DNA from 3 places in the Streptomyces sp. NBC_01428 genome. Region 1 is predicted to be linked to each of the others. Evidence: riboswitches for the same ligand, from Rfam matches in the RefSeq annotation. Region 1 holds a riboswitch; each other region holds the start of a gene.
What was found. Region 1 has a riboswitch for cyclic di-AMP ahead of OG406_RS33610 (C40 family peptidase). Riboswitches for the same ligand answer to the same signal wherever they lie in the genome.
Positions count from the first base shown of each region.

Region 2: it holds a riboswitch for cyclic di-AMP, as region 1 does, so the genes downstream of both, OG406_RS17680 (LysM peptidoglycan-binding domain-containing protein) here and OG406_RS33610 (C40 family peptidase) in region 1, are expected to answer to the same signal.
Region 3: it holds a riboswitch for cyclic di-AMP, as region 1 does, so the genes downstream of both, OG406_RS16665 (C40 family peptidase) here and OG406_RS33610 (C40 family peptidase) in region 1, are expected to answer to the same signal.

Region 1 covers NZ_CP109499.1:7,730,720-7,736,208, forward strand. The annotation lists gene OG406_RS33585 (DUF397 domain-containing protein) at 1-159, opposite strand, end outside; gene OG406_RS33590 (helix-turn-helix domain-containing protein) at 173-1,030, opposite strand; gene OG406_RS33595 (ATP-binding protein) at 1,242-1,700, shown strand; gene OG406_RS33600 (LysR family transcriptional regulator) at 1,820-2,761, opposite strand; gene OG406_RS33605 (LysE family translocator) at 2,924-3,619, shown strand; gene OG406_RS33610 (C40 family peptidase) at 3,756-4,229, opposite strand; cyclic di-AMP (ydaO/yuaA leader) riboswitch at 4,233-4,407, opposite strand; gene OG406_RS33615 (hypothetical protein) at 4,768-5,073, opposite strand; gene OG406_RS33620 (ATP-dependent Clp protease proteolytic subunit) at 5,081-5,320, opposite strand.
Region 2 covers NZ_CP109499.1:4,088,656-4,094,144, forward strand. The annotation lists gene OG406_RS17670 (peptide MFS transporter) at 1-460, shown strand, start outside; gene OG406_RS17675 (CocE/NonD family hydrolase) at 471-2,468, shown strand; cyclic di-AMP (ydaO/yuaA leader) riboswitch at 3,005-3,165, shown strand; gene OG406_RS17680 (LysM peptidoglycan-binding domain-containing protein) at 3,170-3,889, shown strand; gene OG406_RS17685 (HAD family hydrolase) at 4,151-4,960, opposite strand; gene OG406_RS17690 (hypothetical protein) at 5,280-5,489, shown strand, end outside.
Region 3 covers NZ_CP109499.1:3,866,219-3,871,707, reverse strand. The annotation lists gene OG406_RS16675 (hypothetical protein) at 31-384, shown strand; gene OG406_RS16670 (tellurite resistance/C4-dicarboxylate transporter family protein) at 391-1,383, opposite strand; gene OG406_RS16665 (C40 family peptidase) at 1,488-2,651, opposite strand; cyclic di-AMP (ydaO/yuaA leader) riboswitch at 2,660-2,830, opposite strand; gene pcrA (DNA helicase PcrA) at 3,169-5,489, shown strand, end outside.

The sequences.
Region 1 (5,489 bases):
ATTCTTGGAATCGCGCACCGCGACCGTCCCGGACCACGGTCCGGAGCCGGGGCGCGCCGTCTCGACGCAGTTGTTCATTCCCGTGCTGCGGCTGCTGCGCAGCCATCGCACGTCGCGCAGTGCAGTGCTGGAGGGTACGTACCGAGGCGATGCAGACAATGGGGGTGCCTCCTTACGCGCCGTCACCTATCCCGGCGATGTAGTCCAACGAGTCCTCGGGCGAAAGGGCGTGGAACTGAAGGGTGTTGAAGGCCTCCGTATAGGCCTGGAGGTCTTCTTTCCGTTCGAGGTAGAGGCTACTCGTCAAGTGGTCGAGAACAACCACATCCAGATCAGTTGTGTTCGGAAATGAGAAGATAACGAAAGGCCCGGTGATCCCGATGTGCGCTCCGGCGGCGAACGGCAGCACCTGGAGCCGGACTTGGGGGAGCGCCGCGGCCTCGCACAGCCGGTCCAGCTGGCGGGCCATCACCTCGGGACCGCCCACCTCCCGTCGCAGGACCGCCTCGTCGAGCACCGCGCACAGCTCCAGCGGGGGATCGGCGCGCAGCACGTCCTGCCGGGCCAGCCGCACCTCGACCAGGGTGTCGAGCTTGCTCTCCTCCAGACCGTCCACGGCGGCCCGCGTCACCGCGCGGGCGTAGTCGGGCGTCTGCAACAGCCCCGGTACGACGGACGTCTCCAGGGTGCGCATCCCCCTCGCGCCCGACTCCAGACTGATGAAGTCGCGGTAGGCGGGCGGCAGGACCCCCCGGTACGCGTGCCACCAGTGGTGCCGGCCGTTCCCCTCGGATCCCGCCAACACGACCAGAAGCTCGCGCAGTTCGGGATCCTGGACCGCGTAGGCGTCCAACAGGCGCTCGACGTCGGCCGGTTTCACCCCGCTGGTTCCGGTCTCGATGCGGCTCACCTTCGACTGGTGCCAGCCGAGCAGGCGGGCCGCCTGGCCGCTCGTGAGGCCCGTGCCCGCGCGCAGCGCGCGCAGTTCGGCGCCGAGCTTGCGGCGGCGTACCGCGGGACCGTGCTGCATGGCCGTTCTCCTTACTCCTTCCAAGCCGTCCGAATACGTTCTGCGGACGCAGAGTTCACCGCATCGAGCGACAGATATATGCATTACTCGGTGGATCGCACCCGCGACCGGCCCGGTAATGGCAGTCTGGCGCAAGCACCAGTCCGGGACCGTACTCGAACCATCCGCTCCGTGTCGGACTCCGGTCCCGTGGGAAAGGGACGACCTCGCCATGGCAGATCACCAGGAAGCAGCCGTCACTCTGCCGAGCGAAGCCGTCTCGGTTTCCGTGGCCCGTAAATTCGTCGCGGAAGTGCTGGCCGAATGGGGCCTGCCCGGCGACGCCGAAGTCGGTGAGACCGTCCGCCTGATCGTGTCCGAACTGGCCACCAACGCCGTTCAGCACACCTTCGGGCAGTCGCCCACCTTCACGGTCGACGTGTGTCTCGACCGGGAGGAGCGCCTGCGGATCGGCGTCACCGACAGCCATCCTCGCTTCCCGAAGCGGCTCCCCGCGGCGGTCCAGCAGGACAACGGCCGCGGCATGGTGATCATCCGCTGGCTCGCCAACGAGTGCGGCGGCAGGCTCAGCGTCCGCGCCACCCGCGAGGGAGGCAAGACGGTCTCCATCGAACTCCCCTGGACGGCACCGGTCCGGCCGATCGCGGCCGGGGCACCGCCCGAGGCGTAGCGCGCCGCGAGGATCCCATCCCCGGCCGGGCGACCGGTCGTTGGAGGAGAGGCCGCACACCGCGACGCCCAGCGCGGGCACGACACCCAGGTGCGACGGTGCGCACGGACCGCGCGGACCTACGCCTCCGGCCGGTTTCCGTAGGGGTGCCCGCGGCCGACGCGGCCGAACGCGCCGCGCAGCAGGGCGCGGAACGCGTCGGCGGCGGGCGTGGCCCCCTCGGCGCGGTGGACGACCGAGATCGTGCGCCGCAGGTCTCCCGGGTCGAGCAGCCGCGTCCCCACCGGAGTCGCGGCGGTCGACGCCACCATCTCCGGTACCACCGCGACCCCGAGCCCGGCACTGACCAGCGCGCACACCAGGGCGTAGCCCGGCGTCTCGACGAGCACGGCGGGGGTGGCTCCGGCGCGGGCGAGCGCGGCCTCCACGGCTTGCCGCGGTGGGTGGTCCGGCGCCATGCTGATCAGCGGCTGGCCCGCGAGGTCCGCGAGGGGCAATCGCCCGGAACCGGCCGCGAGCACGTGACCGGGCGCCGTCACCAGCACCAACTCCTCGACCAGCACCGCCTCCACGGCGACGGACGAGGGCAGCGGTACACGCGGTGCGGGCTCATAGGTGTGCGTGAGGGCCAGGTCCACCTCCCCGGCCGCGACCGCCGCGATCCCGTGCGGAGGCTCGTAGTCGGCGACCGCCAGCTCCACGTCCGGATGAGCCCGGCGGAACGCGCTGAGCACGGGCGGCAGCAGATGGATGCCCGCCGTCTGGAAGGTGCCGAGCCGCAGCGTCCCGCCCGACAGGCCCGCCAGCCGCGCCAGTTCGTGCCGGGCCAGCTCCATCTCGTCGAGCACCCGCCGCGCTCGCGCCACCAGCAGCTCGCCGGCGCCGGTGAGCCGCGTCCCGCGGTGCGACCGCACCAGCAGTGCCGCGCCCGCCTCCCGCTCCAGCTTCGCCACCTGCTGGGAGAGCGCGGGTGGCGTGTACCCGAGCCGTTCGGCGGCCCGGGTGATCGAGCCCGCTTCGGCGACCGCCACCAGCGCCGCCAGCCGCGTCGGGTCGTACATGTGCCGCTCCTGGGCCCAGGGACCACTTCCGGACCTTGTCGAGGGGCCGCCCCGGACGGTCCGGCCCGAGGTGACCCCTCTCCGGGGTCTAAACGAATGCTTAAGGAGAACCCAGGATATTCGACATACCTGCTGAAGGCCCCTGCGGGTGAACCTGGTGGCATGGACGCACAGCTCTTCGCCTTCACCGGGGTGGCCGCCGGCATGGTCGCCATGCCCGGAGCCGACTTCACCGTCGTCGTACGCAACGCCCTCGTCTCACGCCGGGCCGGAGTCGCGTGCGCCCTCGGCATCGCGGGCGGGCTGCTCCTGCACACGGCGCTGGCCGTCGCCGGGGTGGCCGCGGTCCTCACCGCCGTCCCCGCGCTGTTTCGGACGTTCCAGCTGCTCGGTGGCGCCTACGTGCTCTACCTGGGCCTGCGCACCGTGCGCGCGCTCGGGCGGCCGCGCCCGGCCGACGGGACCGGACCGGGGACGGTCACGGCCTCGGCCGACGACGGGAAGGGGTCCGGAAAGGAGGCGCACGGGGCGGCGGTGCCGGCCGGGACGGGCACGGCTGCCCGACCGCTGCGGCAGGGCTTCGTCACCAACGCCCTCAACCCGAAGGCGCCGATCACCTTTCTGAGCCTGCTGCCACAGTTCGTGCCGGCGGGCAGCCCCGCGATGCCGCGGACGCTGCTCCTCGCGCTGATCGTGGTCGTCCTGGCCCTGGTGTGGTTCCCCGCGGTCGCGCTGCTCGTGGACCGGCTGGGGCGGTGGCTGCGCCGGCCGCGGGCCGCACGCGCCGTGGAGGCCGTCACAGGCGGAGCGCTCACCGTGCTCGGCCTCGTGCTGCTCCTGGAGCCGCTGAGGGGCTGAGCCGGGCGCTGCCGGCGCGTGGCGGGGACGGTCGCCGTCCTTTCGGGCAACGGCCGGACGGAGGCGGCGCACCGAAAGTGGCGGCCGGACCGAGGTGGTGCCCGGGCGGCGACCCCCGCCGCCGCCCGGAGTCAGGTCAGCTGACCCGCCCGTACCAGACGCTCCGTGTCCAGATCTTCTGGAGCTTCACCACTTCCCCGGTCTTCGGGGAGTGCCAGATCTTTCCCTTCCCGGCGTAGATGCCGACGTGGTAAACACTCCGGCCCGAGTGGAAGAACACGAGGTCCCCGGCCTTGCGGTGCGAGGCGGAGACATGGTGCGTCTTGTTGTACTGCGCCGCGGCCGTTCGAGGCAGCTTCTTGCCCGCCTTCTTGAACGAGTAGAGCGTGAGCCCGGAGCAGTCGAAGCGGTGCGGTCCCGTGGCGCCGTACTTGTACGGGGCGCCGTGCTTCGAGGCCGCGACCTGGAGTGCCTTCGTCGCGGTCGTGGCCGCCTGGGCGTCGGGTGCGACACCAGGGACCACGAGGCTGCCGCCGACGGCGGCGATGGTGAGGGCCGAGGCCGTACCGGCCCTGGTCCACAGCGACGGGACACGATTGAGCGCAGTCATGCGCAACCCTTCGTCAGCCGCCTGTGAAGGATGACCTGTCGGATTCGGGCTGGCGAAGTTGCCCGGCCGCTGCTGCGGCTTCACCCCAAGGACCGCGCGGAATGCTGCTCCGGCGGACCGTCGTGCTGGGTCCTCCACTCCTGCCGATCCACTTCTGTCGACCGGGCATCCGGGCGGCGGCAGGACTCGGCGTCCGCCCGGACCGCCCCGCCGCTGTGGCGGGGGCTTGTCGTCGGAAGGGATCTTCACCCATGAACGTCCGAAAATCCGAGTGGAACCGGTGTTTTGTGGGCTTACTCACCACTCACCCGTTCGGGTGGACACCCCTCTGTTCGAGGGGGTGTTGGGGACACGGGCGACCCCCGCACCTGCACCGGAACCCCTCATTCCGCCTTTCTGTCCTTCGTGTTGCGCAAGTCGGAGGGGTCCGAGAAAGGACTGATTCCTACGCCATCAGGGGGTACACCATCTGGTGCGTTTGAGTCGCGGTGCGGACAGTCCGGTGGCGCGGTGCGCGCCGGACCCGGGCGGGGGTGCCTCAACTGCCGGACACGGGAGGGATCGTGACCCGCGTGGTGCGCCGCTCACCGTCCAGTACGCGCAGGGCCTGAGCCAGCGTCGGCGCGTGCACCTCGCTCTCGCCCCGCTGGTGCATGAGCGCGAGCGCGTCCCGCAGGGCCGTCGCCTTGGCGGCCAGTGCCTGGGCGGCGCGCAGCGCTCGGTAGGTGTCGCCGGGGTGCGCGGGATTGATCCGGCCGACGAGGTCGACCACGTCCAGATAGCGGTCGATCAGCTCGGCCTCCGCGCGGGTCAGCGCGGGCAGCGGCGGGAGGTCGGGGATCATCGGCCGCTCACCTCGCGCCGGGTGCGCCGGGCGCGTCGATGGACGGCGAGATGCCCCGGTCGGGGTCGCGGTGTTCGAGGTGCGTGAACCGCGCCGTCACGGCGTTCGCCGACGTGTCGTCGATGGGCGTCCCGAGGAGCACGATCCGCTCGTCGAGCGGCCTCGCGTACGGATCCGGCATCCGGTGTCCCGCGCCGGGGTGTTCGGTGCGGTCGGTCAGGACGTGGCGGGCGGACGGGCGCTGCATGGGCACGCCTCCTCGCGATCGATGGATCGACGTCTGTAAAAAATGTACAGGGCGTACGTCAATCGGGAAGGGGTCCCTGCCGAGAGCGAAAGGGCCTTGTCAGGCGGCGGGGCAGCCGTTCCGGGCGCGCCTCGTGCCGCCTTCCGGGCCGATCCGACGCTCCCCGGAC
Region 2 (5,489 bases), 3.6 Mb from region 1:
GGTCGCCCTCGCGCCGGTGGTGGCCGCCGTCTGGATGCGGATGGGCACCCGCCAGCCGCACGCCTCGAACAAGATCGCCCTCGGGGTCGTGCTCGGCGGTCTGTCGTTCCTGCTCATCGTGCTGCCGACCTCCGGCCACAGCGGGGACGACTACCTGATGTCGGTCTGGTGGATCGTCGGCTCCTATCTGCTGCTCGGCCTCGGAGACGTCCTCCTGGAGACGTCCGGCCTGTCCGCGACCACCAAGCTCGCCCCGGCCGCCTTCTCCAGCCAGACGATGTCCCTCTGGTTCCTGTCCCTCGCGCTCGCCAACGGCATCCAGGCCCAGACGGTGAAGCTCTACGACGACGTCTCCAAGCCCGCCTACTTCGGCGTCAACGGCGCGATCGCGGTGGCGGCGGGCCTGGCCGTGATGGCCCTCGCCCCCTGGCTCCGCCGCACGATGCATCCCGTCCACTGAGGTGACCCGCATGCGCATCCGTACGTCCTTCCCCTACGAGACCGTTCACGAGGACGTCCTCGTCCCGCTCCCGGACGGCACCCGGCTGTACGCCCGGATCTGGCGGCCGGTGACGGAAGAGCCCGTACCGGCGCTCCTGGAGTACCTCCCGTACCGGCTGACCGACTGGACGGCACCGCGCGACTGGCAGCGCCATCCCTGGTACGCCGGGCACGGCTACGCCTCCGTCCGCGTCGACGTGCGCGGCCACGGCAACTCGGAGGGCATGCCGGGCGACGAGTACTCGGAGACCGAGCTGGCCGACGGGGTCGCCGTGGTGGAGTGGCTGGCCGCCCAGCCGTGGTGCACCGGCCGGGTCGGCATGTTCGGGATCTCCTGGGGCGGCTTCAACTCCCTCCAGATCGCGGCCCTCGCGCCCGAGGCGCTCAAGGCGGTCGTCACGGTCTGCTCGACGGACGACCGCTATGACAACGACGTGCACTACACGGGTGGTTCCGTCCTCGCCGTCGACATGCACGCGTGGGCGGCCACCATGCTCGCCTTCGTCGCCCGCCCGCCGGACCCGGTGCACGTGGGTGAGGTGATGTGGCGCGACATGTGGACCGAGCGGCTGGAGGCCGTCGACCCGTTCATCCACACCTGGCTGGCGCACCAGACCCGGGACGCCTACTGGCGGCACGGCAGCGCCTGCGAGGACTACGGCGCGATCCGTGCGGCGGTCCTCGCGGTCGGCGGCTGGCACGACCCGTACCGCGACACGGTGCTGCGCCTGGTCGAGAACCTGCCGCCGGACCGCGTCCGCGGTCTCATCGGCCCCTGGTCCCACCAGTACCCCGACCGGGGCCTGCCGCCGGGCCCGGCGATCGGCTTCCTCCAGGAGACGCTCCGCTGGTGGGACCACTGGCTCAAGGACGAGGACTCGGGCGCGCTCGCCGTCCCCCTCCTGCGCTCCTACGTGATGGACGCGCATCCTCCGGCGACGGTGTACGCGGAGCTCCCGGGCCGCTGGGTCGGCGACCCGGCGTGGCCCTCGCCGTCGGTCACCCCCGTCCCGTACGCGTTCCAGGGCGCCCCGCGCCTGGTGCGCTCCCCGCAGCACACGGGGGTCGACGCGGGCCGCTTCTTCCCGTTCGGGAACGACGCGGACCTGCCGCCGGACCAGCGCGAGGAGGACGCCAGGTCCGTCTGTTTCGAGTTCGAAGTGCCGCAGGAGACGTGGGTGTTGGGCCGCCCCCGGGTCCGGCTGCGGCTGATGTCGGCGTCCGCCCGGGGCCAGGTGATCGCCCGGCTGTGCGACGTGGCCCCCGACGGCGCCTCCACCCTCGTCACCCGGGGTGTCCTCAACCTGTCGGCACGCACGGGCCGTGACCAGGCGGTTCCCTGGGAGCCGGGCACCACGGAGGACGTGGAGTTCGAGCTGAACGGCATCGGCTACGCGTTCCCCCCGGGCCACCGCATCCGCCTGAGCGTCTCCTCGGCGTACTGGCCCTGGGTCTGGCCGCAGCCCGGCTCCGAGGCCGGCTTCACGCTGGACCCTGCGGGCAGCAGCCTGGAACTCCCGGTACGGGCACAGGAGTCGGACCCCTCCATCACCTTCGGCGAGGCGGAGGAGGCCGAGCCGCTCGGCGTGGTGGTCCCGGTGACGCTCGACGAGCCGCGCCCGGAGCGCCTGGTCCTGCGTGACGTGGCCGCGGGCACCTGGCGGCTCGACGTGGACCCCCGCTACGGCGGCACCCGCGTGTATCCCGACGGTCTGGAGTTCACGGAGGAGGCGCGGGAGACGTACACGATCGACGAGACGGACCCGCTCTCCGCCCGCGCCCGCTCCACCTGGTCGGTCCGGCTGCACCGCCCCGACCTTCCCTGGGACGCCCGCGTCGAGACGACCTCGGCCATCACCTGCGACGCGCGGGACTTCATCACGTCCAACGAGGTCGTCTGCCGGGACGGCGACGAGGTCGTCTTCCACCGGACCTGGGAGAAGCGCATCCCGCGCACCGCGGGCTGAAAGGACTTGACGGGGGCGGCAGTTCACCGGCCGCCCCCGGTTCGGCTCCCGTCCGGCATCCGCCCGGCCCGCCTCCGGATTTCGCCCGGCTCGCGTCGTGATGTCGCCTGCCGTCCGACGGGAAGCCGTCAACTCCGAGCCCACGCCGCACCTTTCGCCGGCGCCCCCTCCGGCGCCGCCCTCCCGCACCCCGCGCCTCCCGCACCCGGCGGGGCCGTCCCGGCGTGCGTCCGAGAACTCCCCGCGCCGCACAGAGCGGTGGCGTAATGCCCGACTTGCCCGGCATGCCGTCTTGGTGACCCCTCGGCGCGTGAATTGGGTCACGCGCGGACCAGTGGATCACCCCTCGCCCACCCCGTGCCGACCCCTTTGCCAAAGGGAAGTTGAGGATTCAATTCCGGTCTAATCGGACGTATTGCCCGCGCTCTAAACAGGCAAAAGCGATCTTCACCGCCACATCAGGCCTTGTTCCCGACATGTGCAGTCGCATACGTTCTCGTCGCACCGGGCGGATCGCCTAATCCTGCCGTCGCCCGGTAACCCACCCACCCACGCACGGCAGGAGCGGGGGAACCACAGGTAAGCCGCCGATCCGGGAGACCGGAACGGCTTGGGGTGAAGCCGCGCCCACCAGCGCGGCCGGGCATCTCCCGCCCGAACCCGACAGCTCACCTCGCAGGCGTCGGAGAGGACATTTCGTCATGCCCGCAGGAACGCAGCGTCACGGCCGTACCACCTTCATCACCCGCGGAGTGATCGCCGCCGGAACGGGCGCCCTCGCCCTCGCCCTCCCGCTCATGAGCGCGACCGGCGCCCACGCCGCGACCCCCCAGGTCGCCAAGACCGCGACCGTCCCGAACGTCTCGCTCGTCACCTACAAGGTGGTCGCCGGCGACACCCTGACCAAGATCGCGAAGAAGTACCCGTCGAGCGGCGGCTGGCAGAAGCTGTACGCGGCGAACCGCGCCGTCATCGGCGACAACCCCGCCCACCTCCGCACGGGCCTGACCCTGACGGTCGGCACGAAGACCGGGAAGGCTCCGGCGAAGGCGGCCACGGCCGCCAAGACCACCGCCACCCAGGCGTCCGCCACCACGTACGCCAACAACCTGGACGGCTGGATCAAGCAGTCCCTGGACATCATGGGCAAGGCGGGCATTCCGGGCAGCTACGACGGCATCTACCGCAACGTGATGCGCGAGTCCTCCGGCAACCCCCAGGCCATCAACAACTGGGACTCCAACGCGGCCGCGGGCATCCCCTCGAAGGGCCTCCTTCAGGTCATCGACCCGACGTTCCAGGCCTACCACGTGGCCGGCACGTCGATGGACCCCTACGACCCGGTCGCCAACATCACGGCCGCCTGCAACTACGCCGCCGACAAGTACGGCTCGATCGACAACGTCAACGGCGCCTACTGATCGCACCGGCGCACCCGCGCCTCTCGCACGACACCGGCCGGCGGCACCTTCGGGGCCGCCGGTGGTGACGGACCGGCCTGTCGGCGATGAACGACCGGGCCCGCGGGACGGTGACGGACCGGGTGTGCGGGGCGGTCCCCACCAGAAGTACGAAGGGCACGGCCCGGGGCATCGGCGGACGCCCCGGGCCGGCTCACATCCTGGGGCCGGGCATCGCCCGGCCCGCCCTTCGGGCCGGCGACGCGCCGTCGCGGGGACGCCCTAGAACCCGAAGATCCGTTCCAGGACCACCGCGATCCCGTCGTCCTCGTTCGACAGCGTGACCTCGTCCGCCACCGCCTTCAGTTCCGGATGGGCGTTGGCCATCGCGACCCCGTGGGCGGCCCAGTCGAACATCGGGATGTCGTTGGGCATGTCACCGAAGGCCAGCGTCGCCGACGGGGTGAGACCGAGGTGCGTCGCGGCCAGCGCGAGACCGGTGGCCTTGGTCACCCCGCATGGCTGGAGTTCGACGGTCCCCGGCCCCGACATGGTGACCGTCGCCAGCGAACCGACCACTCCCCGCGCCGCCGAGGCCAACTCGTCGTCGGACATCGTGGGGTGGCGGAGCAGCACCTTGCTGATCGGCTGCGCCCAGAGGTCGTCCCGGCGCCGCACCCGCACCGCAGGAAGCGTGGGGTGCGGCATCACATAGCCCGGCTCGATGAGCGTCAGCCCGTCCACGCCGTCCTGGTCCACCGCCGCGTACAGCAGGCCGACCTCCGCCTCGATCTTTCCGAGCGCCGTCTCCGCCAACTCCCTGTCCAGGGTCACCGACCACAGCAGCCGGTCCGTCCCCGCGTCGTACAGCTGAGCGCCCTGACCGCACACCGCCAGCCCCGCACCGCCGAGATCGTCGAGCAGCGGTCGAACGCGCGGTGCGGGACGGCCCGTCACCACCAGGTGCTGCGCGCCCGACGCGGTCACCTTCGCCAACGCGGCCCGTGACCGGTCGGAGAGCGTGTCGTCGCCGCGCAGCAGCGTTCCGTCCAGGTCAGTGGCGATGAGTGAATATGCAGTCGGAGCGGCCATGATCCGAAGAATACGGATCGAACGACACATCGGCCCGGCGTGAACCGGACGACGTCCGGTATCCCGTCAGCAACGCCGTTCGCCGTACGGTGGCAGGCGCGTTGCGACCGGTTGGGATCACGCAGGGCCCGCTTCCGCCCAGACGGACTTTCCCGTGCAGGACCGATCACAACGGCTCAACTCCCTGATCCGGGGCTACGATCACCGGCGCCGGGGTCGGGGTACGGGTCCGGCGAGGCCGACTCCGCGGGGCACTCGCCACGGCGGGGACGCCAGACGTCAGCGGCGGGAAACCGTCATCGAGAATCCGGGGAGATCCATGACGTCCGAGCCCATCGCACGACGGCCCGCGCACGCGCGCCTCGACGCCTCCCCCGCGGGGGACCGCTTCCGGCACCATCTGCGCACCGCCGCCGAAGCCGTCGTCCGGCGCTTCCCGGAGGCCCTGCGGCCCGAGATCTACGCGCTGTCCCTCCGCGTCTGGCGCGTCGACGGCGACGAGCGCCACCCGTACGTGGCCATCGGCTAC
Region 3 (5,489 bases), 3.9 Mb from region 1:
CCCGAGGGTCCCCGATTAGGCTCCGGCCCCATGGACGTACTCATCCATCTCTTCGTCGGTCTGCACATCATCGGCATCGCCGCGCTCCTCGGCGGCTTCCTCACCCAGATGAAGGCGATGGGCCGCGGCACCGCCCGCTTCGTCCCGGCGATGCTGCACGGCGCGCTCACCATGCTCGTCACCGGTGTCGCCCTCGTCGGCCTCAACCAGGCCGACGACAACACGGTCAACACCGTCAAGATCGGCGTGAAGCTGGCCCTGCTGATCGTGATCCTCGGGCTCGTCTATGTGAAGCGGGACGACGAGAAGGTCGACAAGAACCTCTTCGGCCTGGTGGGCCTGCTCACCGTCGCGAACATCTTCATCGCGGTCCTCTGGACCTGACCGGCCTCATCCCGGGGCGCCGGGCGTGGCGCCCCGCGCCGTCGACCGCGCCGCCAGGACCGCGCCCGCGGCGACCGCCAGCCACGCCGCCACCGAGATCCACAGCAGGACCTCTCCGAGCCCCTTGAGCCAGGAGACGTCGAGGGCGGCCGAGACGGCGAGGGCGGCCACCGCCGTCATTCCCATCGGGAACACCGTCCCCCAGCGCTCCAGCGCGTAGCGCGGGCGCGGCCACACCACCTCCGCCACGAGCAGCAGGCAGAACCCGACGAGGGCCAGCGTCACCAGCACGGTGGTCGTCGCGCGCAGCGCACCCTGGTCGTCGTCGTTCCACAGGTACGGGTTCACGTGGTGCGCGGCGACGAGCGTGGCCCCCGCCAGCGCCGAGATGCCGAGCGCGCCGCCCGCGATCCAGTGGTCCCCGGCGCCCCGTGCCACCTCCCGCAGGTCGAACCGCGTGTACGCGATCACGTAGAGGATGAGCCCCAGCCAGAACAGCACCATCGCGGCATGCGCGAGCCAGTCCCAGCGCTCGGCCGACGCGACCGACGAGCCCAGCACCGACAGGCCCTGCGTGGCCACACAGACGAGGAACACCCCGCCCGCCGCGCGCCGCCGCCAGTGCCGTACGACGGCCACGAGCAGCACGGGCCAGAGCAGGGCCGCCAGTGCGAGGAGGGCCTCGGCGAGGGTCTGCCACCCCAGTGCCGAGAAGCGGATGCCCAGCACGGTCGTCGCCGCGACGGCGGTCAGCCCGGCCGGGGTGCCGGCCTCCCGGACCCACCGGGCCCGGTCCCGCACCAGCCGGACGGCGAAGTCGGCGGCGAGCGCCAGCCAGCCGACGGACGCGAGGGCCAGCGCGATCCGGGAAAGGGTCTCGTGGTCGGTCAGATACAGGCCCACCGAGAGGATGCCGGTGGCCATGACGGCGGCCCCGGCGGCGGGCGCCCGCCGCGCCCACCAGGCGGGGATCTGAGGACGGTCTGACGTATCCGGCATGTCGGGCATGCGCCCGATGCTAGGGACCGCGGGACCGGTTGCCGGTGGGGCACGCGTGCGTGGCGCCGATTCGGCCTCCCCGCGCGCGTGCCCGCGAGAGGTTCCTAGGCGGGGCGGACCACGCTGTGGATCGCCGAGGTGCCGTCGTAGTAGATCGACTCCTCGCGGACGTACGCTCCCGGCTTCGGCGCGTGGATCATCATGCCGTTGCCGATGTAGAGCCCGACGTGGCTGATGTCGTCGTAGAAGAAGACCAGGTCACCGGGCTTCGCGTCGGTGAGGGAGACCGTCGTGCCGGCGTTCACCTGGTCGTAGGTGACACGCGGCAGGGAGACACCGGCGGCCTTCCAGGCGGCCTGGGTCAGGCCCGAGCAGTCGTAGGAGTCCGGGCCGGTCGCGCCCCACACGTACGGCTTGCCGATCTGCGTGCGGGCGAAGGCGAGCGCCTTGCCGGCCTTCGTCGCGTACGAGGGGTCCGTGGCCGTCGAGCCGGACGAGCCGGTGGTGCCGCCCGACGACGACCCCTGCTCGGTGGCCTTCTCCTTGGCCGCCTTCTCCGCCGCGGCCTGCTGACGCGCCAGTTCCGCCGCCTTGGCCGCCGCCTGCTCCCGCTTCTTCTTCTCGATCGCCGCCAGCCGCGCCTTCTCCTCGGCGGTCAGCTTCGAGAGCAGGTCGCGGGCCGCGGAGAGCTTGCGCTGCACCGTCGCCTTGGACGTCTTGAGGGCGTTCTGCGAGGTGGTCAGCGACTGGAGGCTCTCGCTGGCCTCGGTGCGCTTCTTGGTGGTCGCCGCCTGCTCGGTGACGTAGTCGTCGACGGCCGCTTTCTGCCGGGTCGTCAGACGGCTCATCAACTGCGTCTGGTCGAAGTAGTCCTGCGGGTCGTCGGCGAGCAGCAGCGTCGCGGTGCCGGGCGTGGAGGCGCCCGTGCGGTACTGCGCGGCGGCGAACGAACCCAGCTCCTCGCGCGCGGAGTTGAGCTTCTCGGTGCGCTCGGCCACGTCGTCGAGGAGGGTGTCGACGCGCTTGCGCTGCTTGGTGGTCCTCTCCCGGGTGGCGTTGTACTTCTCGGTGGCCGTCTCGGCCTGGTGGTAGAGGTCGTTGACCTTCTTCTCGACCTCTTCGACGCTGGGCTTCGGCTCGGCCGAGGGCGCGGCGTTCGCCGTCTGGGAGAGCAGGGCCACGGAGGTGAGGGCGGCCGTCGCGAGGACGGGGGTCCGTATGCCAGCCATGCGCGAACCCGTAGGACGCGACTTGCGGTGCGACGCCAAGAGAGGCGACTCCTTCCGTCATCCGCCTACCGAGTTAGCTGTCGGGTTCGGGCGGGTGGTTCCGGAAGGATTGCCCTACGGTCCTGGCCCCTCGGGGCGGTCGGACCGATTCACCCCAGGTCGGTGGGTCCCCGGCTCCGGCCGCCTGGTGGGCGGGCCGAACTCGGCGGAGGCCGCTCGGCCCGGCGACGTTCGCCGGTTGCGGTCGGGCGGCCTTCCAGCACGCTAGCCAACTCGTGTGGCCCGTGTGAAGGTTGGAGTGCGATATGCCCGATACATTTTCGTGACCTTGGCCATGTGCGCCGTCGCGCACGCCCGATGTGCGTGGTGTGTGTCACTTTGCGGAGATGCCCCGAGGGTGGCTCCTCGCTGGACGGTGGTCGTGGTGGGGACCGGTCGTACCCACTCCGACGTGCGCGTACCGTCACGAGCCGGTCACGCGCACGAGTCACGGGTTCCCGTCGAGTTCTCGGGGTGGCCGCGGTGTGTCAGTGGGGCCGCCTAGACTCGGAGAGCGATGAGCAGCCTCTTTGACGACAGCTTCCTGGCGGACCTCAAGCCCTCCGCGGCCCACGAGGACGAGCACCCGCCGCCGCCCGAGGACGAGCACGCCGCGGAGCCGGTCGCGGACGACCTGTTCGGCGGCCGGTTCGACGTGCCGCCGAGCCGCGACGCGTACTACCGCGACGGCGCCCACCGGCCCGCCGTGGACCCCGCGGCCCTCCTCGACGGGCTGAACGAGAACCAGCGCGCGGCCGTGGTCCACTCCGGCTCCCCGCTGCTCATCGTGGCCGGCGCGGGCTCCGGCAAGACCCGCGTGCTCACCCACCGCATCGCCCACCTGCTCGGCGAGCGCCATGTGCACCCCGGCCAGATCCTCGCGATCACCTTCACGAACAAGGCCGCCGGCGAGATGAAGGAGCGGGTCGAGCAGCTCGTGGGCCCCCGGGCCAACGCGATGTGGGTGATGACCTTCCACAGCGCCTGCGTCCGCATCCTGCGCCGCGAGAGCAAGCAGCTCGGCTTCACCTCGTCCTTCTCGATCTACGATGCCGCCGACTCCAAGCGTCTGATGGCGCTCGTCTGCCGCGACCTCGATCTCGACCCGAAGCGCTTCCCGCCGAAGTCGTTCAGCGCCAAGATCTCGAACCTGAAGAACGAGCTGATCGACGAGGAGGACTTCGCCGCGCAGGCCACCGACGGTTTCGAGAAGACCCTCGCCCAGGCCTACGCGATGTACCAGTCGCGGCTCCGCGAGGCCAACGCGCTCGACTTCGACGACCTGATCATGACCACGGTCAACCTGCTCCGCGCCTTCCCGGACGTCGCCGAGCACTACCGCCGCCGCTTCCGGCACGTCCTGGTCGACGAGTACCAGGACACCAACCACGCGCAGTACGCCCTCGTGCGGGAGCTCGTCGGCACCTCCGAGCACCCCGTGGACGTCCCGCCCAGCGACGCCGACCTGCCGCCCGCCGAGCTGTGCGTCGTGGGTGACGCCGACCAGTCGATCTACGCCTTCCGCGGCGCGACCATCCGCAACATCCTCCAGTTCGAGGAGGACTACCCGAACGCGAAGACGATCCTCCTGGAGCAGAACTACCGCTCCACGCAGACGATCCTCACCGCCGCCAACGCGGTCATCGAGCGCAACGAGTCCCGCCGCCCCAAGAACCTGTGGACGAACGCGGGCGCGGGCTCGAACATCACGGGCTACGTCGCGGACACCGAGCACGACGAGGCGCAGTTCGTCGCCGACGAGATAGACCGTCTCACCGACGCGGGCGAGGCCAAGGCCGGCGACGTCGCGGTCTTCTACCGGACGAACGCCCAGTCCCGTGTCTTCGAAGAGGTCTTCATCCGCGTCGGCCTGCCCTACAAGGTCGTCGGCGGAGTCCGCTTCTACGAGCGCAAGGAGGTCCGGGACGTCCTCGCCTACCTGCGGGTGCTGTCCAACCCCGAGGACTCGGTCCCGCTGCGCCGCATCCTGAACGTGCCCAAGCGCGGCATCGGCGACCGCGCCGAGGCGATGATCGACGCCCTGTCGCAGCGCGAGAAGATCAGCTTCCCGCAGGCCCTGCGCCGCGTCGACGAGGCCTACGGCATGGCCGCCCGTTCGACGAACGCGGTCCGGCGGTTCAACACGCTGATGGAGGACCTCCGCACGATCGTCGAGTCCGGCGCGGGCCCGGCCACCATCCTGGAGGCCGTCCTCGAACGCACCGGTTACCTCGCCGAGTTGCAGGCGTCGACCGACCCGCAGGACGAGACCCGCATCGAGAACCTCCAGGAACTCGCCGCCGTGGCCCTGGAGTTCGAGCAGGAGACCGGCGAGGACGAGACCCCGGCCGGACTCGCCGCGTTCCTGGAGCGGGTCGCGCTCGTCGCCGACTCCGACCAGATCCCGGACGAGGAGGACGGCAACGGCGTCATCACCCTGATGACCCTGCACACCGCCAAGGGCCTCGAATTCCCCGTGGTGTTCCTGACCGGCATGGAGGACGGCGTCTTCCCGCACATGCGCGCCCTCGGGCAGGTCAAGGAACTGGAGGAGGAGCGCCGCCTGGCCTACGTCGGCATCACCCGCGCGCGGGAGCGGCTCTACCTCACCCGTTCCTCGATGCGCAGCGCGTGGGGACAGCCGTCGTACAACCCGCCCTCCCGCTTCCTGGAGGAGATCCCGGCGACGCATCTGGACTGGAAGCGCACCGGCGCGATCTCGTCCCAGCCCGCCGGTCCCGTCTCCGGTGTCGCGGCCTCCCTGTCGTCCACGCGCTCGCGGTCCGCGGCCTCGGGAGCGTCCGGGTTCGCCACCCGTCGCGGTGTGTCCGAGAAGCC